3 regions of the Actinoplanes sp. NPDC051388 genome follow, and region 1 is predicted to be linked to each of the others. Evidence: predicted binding sites of a transcription regulator. Region 1 holds the regulator's gene; each other region holds the start of a gene.
The links. The regulator HrcA, encoded in region 1, represses chaperone genes, less so after heat shock. The targets are predictions, from matches to a motif close to GGTTNGCACNCTCNNNNNGAGNGTGCNAACC.
Positions count from the first base shown of each region.

Region 2: the regulator HrcA is predicted to act here: its motif matches at 1,790-1,820, upstream of groES (co-chaperone GroES).
Region 3: the regulator HrcA is predicted to act here: its motif matches at 1,751-1,781, upstream of groL (chaperonin GroEL).

Region 1 is NZ_JBVJIP010000014.1:75,176-78,447, reverse strand. It holds gene dnaJ (molecular chaperone DnaJ) at 1-738, opposite strand, end outside; gene hrcA (heat-inducible transcriptional repressor HrcA) at 773-1,795, opposite strand; gene ACZ6TI_RS31075 (DUF4870 domain-containing protein) at 2,334-2,669, shown strand; gene hemW (radical SAM family heme chaperone HemW) at 2,694-3,272, opposite strand, start outside.
Region 2 is NZ_JBVJIP010000003.1:382,279-385,550, forward strand. It holds gene groL (chaperonin GroEL) at 1-1,280, opposite strand, end outside; gene groES (co-chaperone GroES) at 1,354-1,668, opposite strand; gene ACZ6TI_RS10280 (class I SAM-dependent methyltransferase) at 1,906-3,272, shown strand, end outside.
Region 3 is NZ_JBVJIP010000002.1:705,864-709,135, forward strand. It holds gene ACZ6TI_RS07550 (GNAT family N-acetyltransferase) at 1-632, shown strand, start outside; gene ACZ6TI_RS07555 (hypothetical protein) at 571-1,065, opposite strand; gene ACZ6TI_RS07560 (GNAT family N-acetyltransferase) at 1,067-1,600, opposite strand; gene groL (chaperonin GroEL) at 1,935-3,272, shown strand, end outside.

The sequences.
Region 1 (3,272 bases):
GCCGCCGCCCGGACCGACCTCGCCCTGCTGGGCCAGCCGGATGCGCATGCCGTCCTCCACGCCGGCCGGGATCTTCACGGTCAGGCTGCGGCGGGTGCGGATGCGGCCGTCGCCGGCGCAGGTCGGGCACGGGCTCGGGATCACCGTGCCGTGGCCCTGGCAGACCTGGCACGGGCGGGACGAGACGACCTGGCCCAGGAACGTGCGCTGCACGCTCTGCACCTCGCCCCGGCCGCCACAGGTCTCGCAGGTGGCCAGGTGGGTGCCGGGGGCCGTGCCGGCGCCGGAGCACTGGGTGCAGAGCACCGCGGTGTCGACGGTGATCGGGGCCTCCACGCCGAACGCGGTCTCCACCAGGTCGAGCTCGAGGCGCAGGATCGCATCGGCCCCGGCGCGCGTGCGCGGACGCGGGCCGCGCGAGGCGCCACCGGCGGCGGACCCGAAGAACGCGTCCATGATGTCCTGGAAACCGACGAACGGGCCGGCGCCGGGGCCACCCGGACCCGCGCCGCCGCCACCGGGAGCCAGGGGGTCACCGCCGAGATCGACGATCTGCCGCTTCTGGTCGTCCGACAGGACCTCGTACGCCGCGTTGATGTCCTTGAACTTCTCGTGCGCCTCCGGATCGGGATTCACATCCGGGTGGTACTGGCGGGCCAGCTTGCGGTAGGCGCGCTTGATCTCGTCGTCGGTGGCTTCCCGGCTGATGCCGAGAATTCCGTAGTAGTCCTTCGCCACGGGCTTTGGAGTCCTCAATGTAAGCGCAGATCAATCAATTCTGGGCCAGTAGGTCGCCAACGTAGCGTGCCACTGCACGCACGGTGGCGATCGTGCCGGGGTAGTCCATGCGGGTCGGGCCGAGCACGCCGAGCCCTCCCACGATCGTGGTGCCAGGGCCATAACCCGAGCTCACCACCGATGCCGACCGCAGGTTGTCGATCTCGTTCTCGTCACCGATCCGGACCCGGGTGGTGCTCGGCTCCACCTCGCCGATCAGCTTGAGAAGGATGACCTCCTCCTCCAGCGCCTCGAGCACCGGGCGCAGCGTGCCCTGGAAGTCGAGCACGCCACCACGGGTCAGATTAGCCGTGCCGGCCAGCGCCAGCCGCTCCTCGGACCGCTCCACCAGCGTTTCCAGCAACACCGACGCCAGACAGGCCATCGTCGTGCGCTTCTCCGGTGCGCTGTCGTCGACCAGCGCCTGCACCAGCGGCGGGGTGTCCGCCAGCCGCTGTCCGCAGAGCTTTTCGTTCACCTTGCGGCGCAGATCGGTCACATCCTCGGCGGCGGTCGGCACCGGCAACTCGACCAGCCGCTGCTCGACCCGGCCGGTGTCGGCGATCATCACCAGCATCACCCGGGTGGTGGAGATCGGCACCAGCTCGAGGTGACGCACCGCCGAACGGGCCAGGCTGGGATATTGCACCACCGCGACCTGGCGGGTGAGCTGGGCCAGCAGGCGCACCGTGCGATGCACCACGTCATCGAGATCGACCGCGCCGACCAGGAAACGCTCGATCGCCCGCCGCTCGGCCGGGCTCAGCGGCTTGACCCGGGACAGCCGGTCGACGAAGAGGCGGTAACCCGCGTCGGTGGGCACCCGGCCGGCGCTGGTGTGCGGCTGCCGGATGTAACCCTCCTCCTCGAGGACCGCCATGTCGTTGCGCACGGTGGCCGGGGAGACACCGAGCTGGTGGCGCTCGACCAGGGACTTGCTGCCGACCGGCTCCTGGGTCGCGACGTAGTCCTCGACGATGGCCCGGAGGACGTCGAGCTTGCGGTCGTCCAGACTCATCCGGCCCCTCCCCCGCTCGCTGGCACTCCTGATCGCAGAGTGCCAGTCTACGTCGCTGCTGGCCGCCGCGCGATGATCGCGAGGAGGCGTCGTCGGATGTCTATTCTCGGACGTTGACAGCATGTTGCTCTCGACGGTATTGAGCTGCGGTCCTACGGTGTCAGCCATGACTGAACCACCTCGCCCGCCCGGTGACGGTAATCCTTACGACCCGACGGCACCGATGAACCCACACCCGGGTAACGATCCGACCTCGGGATCAGCCCCGCCGCCAACGTACGGCTCGCCGCAGCCGCCAACGTACGGCTCTCCTCCGCCGTCCTCGGGCGCAGGCGGTTACGCACCTCCGCCGTCCTCCGGCGCGGGTGGCTACCCGCCGCCTTCGTCCGGTGCCGGTGGTTACGGCCCGCCGCCCGGCTCCGGTGCGGGTGGCTACGGCCCGCCGCCCGGCTCCGGTGCGGGTGGCTACGGCCCGCCGCCCGGCTCCGGTGCGGGTGGCTACGGCGCCTACGGTGCTCCGCAGGGCGGTCCCGCGCCCATGGGATATGCCAACAACGACGAGAAGACCTGGGCGTTGATCGCGCACTTCGGTGGCATCATCGTCGGGTTCATCGCGCCGCTGGTGGCGATGCTGGCCAAGGGCAACGAGTCGCCGACCGTGCGCGCGCACTCGGTGGAGGCGCTGAACTTCCAGATCACCTGGGGCGTCGCCACGATCATCGCCTCGGTCCTCGCGGCCTGCACCTTCGGCGTGCTGTTCTTCCTGCCGCTGGTGACCTGGGTCGTGGTGATCGTCTTCTCGATCCTCGGCGGCATGAAGGCCAACGAGGGCGTCCTCTACCACTACCCGATGACCTTCCGACTCGTGAAGTGAAGTGCCGATCTGCTGCCCTGGGTCTCAGGGCAGCAGGTCACGCACCACCGCGTCGGCGAGCAGCCGGCCGCGCAGGGTGAGCTCCAGCCGCCCGCTCGCAAAAGCCTCAGGATCCAAGAGCCCATTCGCGTACGCCCGGGAAGCGCCGTCCGCGTCCACGTCCGCGAGGGCGATGCCGTCCCGCAGGCGCACCCGCAGCATCACGTCCTCCACATGCTGGTCGTCGGCGGTGAGCAACTCCCGCCCGTGGCCCGGCGAGACCCCCTCGGCGAGCCGGCCGGCGTACGCCGAAGGGTGTTTGACGTTCCACCACCGCACGCCGCCGACGTGGCTGTGCGCGCCGGGCCCGAGCCCCCACCAGTCGCCGCCGGTCCAATAGAGCATGTTGTGCGCACAGCGCGCCGCCGGGCCGGTCGCCCAGTTGGACACCTCGTACCACTCCAGCCCCGCCCTGGTCAGCGCCTCCTCGGCGGCCAGGTAGCGGTCGGCGGCCACGTCGTCGTCCGGATAGGGCAGCTCGCCGCGGCGCATCCGGGCGGCCATCCGGGTGCCGTCCTCGACGATCAGCGCATAGGCGCTGACGTGATCGACGCCGGCCCGGAC
Region 2 (3,272 bases), on a different contig from region 1:
TTGCCGTCGAGCACCGGGATGATCTGCGAGAGCGCGGCGCCGCCACCGGGGACGGTGCCTTCCTCGACCGCAGCCTTGGTCGCCGCGATGGCGTCCTCGATGCGGTGCTTGCGCTCCTTCATCTCAACCTCGGTGGCCGCGCCGACCTGGATCACCGCGATGCCGCCGGACAGCTTGGCCAGCCGCTCGGCGAGCTTCTCCCGGTCCCAGTCGGAGTCCGACGCCTCGATCTCCTTGCGGATCTGCGCGACGCGGTCGCCGATCTCGGAGGCGTTGCCGCCACCGTCGACGATGGTCGTGTTGTCCTTGTCGACCACCACACGCCGGGCGCTGCCCAGCATGTCCGGCGTCACCTGGTCGAGCTTGTAACCCAGCTCCGGCGCGATCAGCTCGCCGCCGGTGGCGATCGCCATGTCCTGCAGCATCGCCTTGCGGCGGTCACCGAAGCCCGGCGCCTTCACCGCGGCGACCTTGAAGGTCTTGCGGATCGCGTTGACCACCAGGGTGGACAGGGCCTGGCCCTCGACGTCCTCCGCGATGATCAGCAGCGGCTTGCTGGACTGCAGGATCTTCTCCAGCAGCGGCAGCATCTCCTCGACCGAGGAGATCTTCTGCGTGGTGATCAGGATGTAGGGGTCGTCGAGGACGACCTCCTGCGACTCGGCGTCGGTCACGAAGTTCGGCGAGATGAAGCCCTTGTCGAACTGCAGACCCTCGGTGATCTCGAGCTCGGTGCTGAGCGCCGAACCCTCCTCCACCGTGATGACGCCGTCGCGGCCGACCCGGTCCATCGCCTCGGCGATCAGCTCGCCGATCGTGGCGTCCTGGGCCGAGATGGTGGCCACGTTCGCGATCGCCTTGTGGTCGGCGACCTCGACCGCCTTCTCCAGCAGCGCCTTGGACACGGCCTCGGCGGCCAGGTCCATGCCCCGCTTGAGGCCGATCGGGTTGGCGCCCGCGGTCACGTTGCGCAGGCCCTCGCGGACCAGCGCCTGGGCGAGCACGGTGGCCGTGGTGGTGCCGTCGCCGGCGATGTCGTTGGTCTTGGTCGCCACCTCTTTGACCAGCTGGGCGCCGAGGTTCTGGTAGGGGTCCGAGAGCTCGATCTCCTTGGCGATGGTCACGCCGTCGTTGGTGATCGTCGGAGCGCCGAACTTCTTGTCGAGGACGACGTTGCGGCCGCGCGGCCCGAGGGTGACCTTGACCGTGTCGGCGAGCGTGTTGACGCCGTGCTCCAGCAGGTGCCGGGCGTCGTCAGAGAAACTCAGAATCTTCGCCATTTATGGTCCCTTCAACGCGCCGACGCCCTGGACCGGAGAGCCGGGCCAGGGCGGCAACGCTGTGAATAAAGGTCTACTTCTCGATGACCGCGAGGACGTCGCGGGCGGAGAGCACCAGGTACTCCTCGCCGGCGTACTTGACCTCGGTGCCGCCGTACTTCGAGTAGAGCACCGTCTCGCCGACCTTGACGTCGATCGGGACGCGGTTGCCCTTGTCGTCGATGCGGCCGGGGCCGACAGCGAGGACGGTGCCCTCCTGCGGCTTCTCCTTGGCGGTGTCGGGGATCACGATGCCCGACGCCGTGGTCGTCTCAGCCTCGTTCGCCTGGACCACGATGCGGTCCTCGAGCGGCTTGATCGCAACCTTGGTCGCGGTAGTCACGGGCATACCCTCCTGGGTACGTTCTGCCGACCGAAATGCGGCCGGACTCAATGCCTCATGCCACCGGGCGGGGCCGTCGTCGCGGGTGCCGGTCCGCCTGGCGCAAGCGCGTCCCGGAACGGGCACACGCTGGCACCCTCATGGTGAGAGTGCTAAGTCGGAGGTTATGCCGGAACTAGCACTCCGTCAACCAGAGTGCCAGCCGTTCGCTCAGGGGTGAATGGCAGGCGAGAATGGCCGATCGTGGACCTCGAACTGCTGGCTGAGCTGCGTACCCGTCGTGATGTCCTGGAGGCCGCGGCGGACCTGGCCGGCGGCGACCCGCTGACCGCGGCCACCGGCCTGCGCAGTCGTGGTGTCGAGCCCGCGCTGGCCGCGGCCGCGCTGACCCAGGCCGAGTTTCGCCGGCGGGCGCGGGCGAAGTTCGGGCCGGCCGCGGATGCGATGTTCTTCACCCGTCCGGGTCTCGAGCAGGCGACCCGATCGGTGGTCGCCGAGCGTCGGGCCGTCCGGTTGGTCGCGGCCGGCGTGCGCCGGATGGCGGATCTCGGCTGCGGGCTGGGCTCGGACGCGCTGGCCGCGGCCCGCGCGGGCATCGAGGTGTACGCGGTGGACGCCGACCCGCTGACCGCGGCGATCGCGGCGGCGAACGCCGAGGCGCTGGGGTTGAGCGATCGCATCTCGGTGGCCTGCGCCGACGCCACGACCGTGCCGGTGGAACGGTTCGATGCGGTGTTCGCGGATCCGGCGCGGCGACGGGCGGGACGGGGGCGGGTGTTCGACCCGAGCGCCTATTCGCCGCCGTGGGATTTCGTGGCCGGGCTGGCCGAGCGGGTGCCGCGGACGGTGCTCAAGCTGGCGCCGGGCATCGATCACGGGTTGCTGCCGCCGGGGGCCGAGGGGGAGTGGGTGAGCGTGGGCGGCGATCTGGTCGAGGCGGCGTTCTGGTGCGGGCCGCTGGCCGAGGTGCCGCGGCGGGCGTCGCTTTGGTCTGCGCTTTCGGCGGCGGGGGGCCAGGTTGAGGGCGGTCAGGCGCTCCACGGCGACGGTCGCGCTTCCTCTGAGGGCGCAGAGCGCTCTGCGCCCTCTGGGTCCGCTTCCTCTGAGGGCGCAGAGCGCTCTGCGCCCTTTCGGGCGGCCGCTTCCTCAGAGGAAGCAGAGCAAGCCCCGGGTGCTGCGTATATGTGTGCAGAGCAAAGGTGGCACGAGCTGACCGGCGAAGCGGACCAGCCCGCGCCGGTCGGATCGGTAGGTCGCTACCTCTTCGACCCCGACCCCGCGGTCGTGCGGTCCCACCTGGTCGCGGCGTTCGCCGAGCGGGTGGGTGGCCGCCTGGCGGACCAGGAGATCGCTTACGTGTACGCCGACCAGCCCGCCGCCACGCCGTTCGGCCGGTGCCTGGAGGTCACCGACGTGCTGCCGTTCTCGCTCAAGCGGCTCCGGGCCCTGCTCCGCGAGCGCGGCGTGGGTCGCCTGGAGATCCGCAAGCGCGGCTCCGCCCTGGAACCGGAGAAGCTGCGCCGAGACCTCAGGCTCTCCGGCCGAGCCGCGGCCGGCGTCGTCCTGACCCGGGTGGCGGGCGCACCGACCGTTCTGATCACCAGGGCTTG
Region 3 (3,272 bases), on a different contig from region 1:
TGGACCAACAGCCCGACGGCGGCGCCTTCGCGACCATGCTGGGCGCCACGCCGGCGCTGCCGGAGATCCGCAGCCGCCTCGACCTGCGCACCGCCGACCTCGACCGGTTCGCCGCGATGCTGACCGAGGCGTGGACCCATGCCGACGGATACCGTCTGGTCACCTGGCTCGGCGTGCCGCCCGACGAGTTCATCGACGACGTGGCCGAGCTGGACAGCAGCTTCATGACCGAGGCGCCGACCGGCGCCCTGGAGTGGGAGCCGGAGAAGGTCGACGCCGACCGGGTCCGCGAGGCCGAGCAGAACCGCCTGGACCGGGGCATCGACCGGATCCACGGGGGCATCGTGCACGACGCCACCGGCCGGCTGGTCGCCTGGACCACACTGTCCGGCCCGCAGGTCCACGACACGCACATCTGGCAGCACATCACGCTGGTCCATCCGGGGCACCGCGGTCACCGGCTCGGCCTGATCGTCAAGCTGGAGAACCTGAAGCACGCCCTGGCCCGCAAGCCCGCGCTCGAGGCGATCGACACCTTCAACGCCACGTCCAACGCGCACATGCTCGCGATCAATCGGACGATGGGCTTCCAGGCGGTGGACTCGTGGATGGAGTGGCAGGAGACGATCTGACGAAGCGCGCGGCCCAGGGGCGCAGCGGCAGCTCGCGGTAGCCCCCGGTGTGCAGGCCGGCGTGCCTCTCGAAGGCGTTCCGGGAGCCGTAGGAGCCGGTCATCGCATAGGAGTAACCGCAGGACAGCCAGTAGGCCGGCCAGAACAGCGGGCCGAGCACGGCGTATTGCCCCGCGTGCCGGCTCTCGTGGTGCAGCAGGTCGGCCCGCTCCTCGGCCAGCAGCCACTCGGCGGTGCGGCGCGTCATGATCACCGAGCCGACCGTGAAGCAGGTGGCCGGGGGGACCTTGCGGCGGTAGCCCTCGGCGATCAGCACGCCGTTGCGCCCGCGCCGGATCTTGGCTCCGGTCGCCACGGCGACCAGCAGCCCGACCGCGGTCGTGCCGTTCACCGCGGTGAGCAGGGTGCGGGCGAGGTGCCAGCCGCGCGGCATGTCAGGCGCTCCGGCGCATCTGCAGCTCGGTCAGGGCCGGGATCACCGGGTGCCGCACGCGCACCCCGGTGTCGGCGAAACCCAGCCGCTCATATGCCCGCACGGCCCGGTCGTTGCCGACCACCACCTCGAGCATCAGCTCGGTGCGCCCGGCCTGCCGCGACCACTCGGCGACCGCCTCCACCAGATCGGGCAGCACCCCGGTGCCGCGGTGGGCGGGTGTGATGTAGATCGCGAACACCACCGTGGTGCCGGGCTCCTCGGGCAGCACCGTGCCGCCCGCGTGCCCGACCAGCGGGCCGCCCGGGTCGGCCACGAACTGGGCCAGCGACCGCCCGGCCGACGCCTGCGCGACGCGGCGCCGGAAGTCCTCGTGCGGGCGCGCCGCGGCCTGCGCCAGCGTCTCCAGGAACGCGAGCGGGCTGTCGGCCAGCATCTCCAGGCGCAGCGCCCGCATCCGGGCCGCGTCGCCGGGCGTCACCCGGTGCACGGTGGTGCGCTGCGGGGTTGCCGACAGCCGCGGGGTTGCAAGCATCGCCATGCTGCCTGCCTACCGCCCGTGCGAGCGGGCGGCAAGCCGGTTGCGCCTTTCCGACCGCCCGGCAGGCGTTTTCGCCATAAGCTGAACTAGTCTCGCGACTAGGCGTTCTTTCTTGCACTCGCCCCTGGAGAGTGCTAAACAGGTGATTGGCACTCGCGCCATGTGAGTGCCAAGCAGGTCGGGGCGGTGAGGTTCCGGTCGGGCACCGCCATCGGTGGTCCGGCACGGGCCGGTCGTCGCGGGCTATCCGGCTCGGCCTGAGGACGTCGCATCGCCAGGTGGCGACGTCCGCAGAGGTTCCTGTGAATGTCCGGGAGGACACAGCCGTATGGCCAAGATCATCGCATTCGACGAGGAAGCTCGTCGCGGCCTCGAGAGCGGTATGAACCAGCTCGCCGACGCCGTGAAGGTGACGCTCGGCCCCAAGGGCCGCAACGTCGTGCTGGAGAAGAAGTGGGGCGCTCCCACCATCACCAACGATGGTGTGTCGATCGCCAAGGAGATCGAGCTCGAGGGCACCTTCGAGAAGATCGGCGCCGAGCTGGTCAAGGAGGTCGCCAAGAAGACCGACGACGTGGCCGGCGACGGCACCACGACGGCGACCGTCCTGGCCCAGGCCCTGGTTCGCGAGGGCCTGCGCAACGTCGCGGCCGGCGCCAACCCGATGGCCCTCAAGCGGGGAATCGAGGCCGCCGTGGCCAGCGTCTCCGAGGCGCTGACGCAGCTCAGCAAGGACGTGGAGACCAAGGAGCAGATCGCCTCCACCGCCTCCATCTCCGCCGGTGACTCCACGGTCGGCGAGATCATCGCCGAGGCCATGGACAAGGTCGGCAAGGAAGGCGTCATCACCGTCGAGGAGAGCAACACCTTCGGGCTCGAGCTGGAGCTCACCGAGGGCATGCGCTTCGACAAGGGTTACATCTCGGCGTACTTCATGACCGACGCCGAGCGCATGGAGGCCGTCTTCGACGACCCCTACATCCTGATCGCGAACAGCAAGATCTCCGCGGTCAAGGACCTGCTCCCGGTCCTGGAGAAGGTCATGCAGGGCGGCAAGCCCCTCGTGATCATCGCCGAGGACGTCGAGGGCGAGGCCCTGGCGACCCTGGTGGTCAACAAGGTCCGTGGCACCTTCAAGTCCGTCGCCGTCAAGGCCCCGGGCTTCGGTGACCGTCGCAAGGCGATGCTGGACGACATCGCGATCCTGACCGGCGGCACGGTCATCAGCGAGGAGGTCGGCCTCAAGCTCGACGCCGCTGACCTGTCGCTGCTGGGCCAGGCCCGCAAGATCGTCATCACCAAGGACGAGACCACGATCGTCGACGGCAACGGCAACGCCGAGCAGATCCAGGGCCGGGTCAACCAGATCCGGGCCGAGATCGAGAAGTCGGACTCCGACTACGACCGCGAGAAGCTGCAGGAGCGCCTGGCCAAGCTGGCCGGCGGCGTTGCGGTGATCAAGGTCGGCGCGGCCACCGAGGTCGAGCTCAAGGAGCGCAAGCACCGCATCGAGGACGCCGTTCGCAACGCGAAGGCGGCCGTCGAGGAGGGCATCGTGCCCGGCGGTGGCGTGGCCCTGGTGCAGGCCGGCAAGACCGCGTTCGACAAGCTCGACCTGGTCGGCGACGAGGCGACCGGTGCGAACATCGTCAAGGTCGCGCTCGAC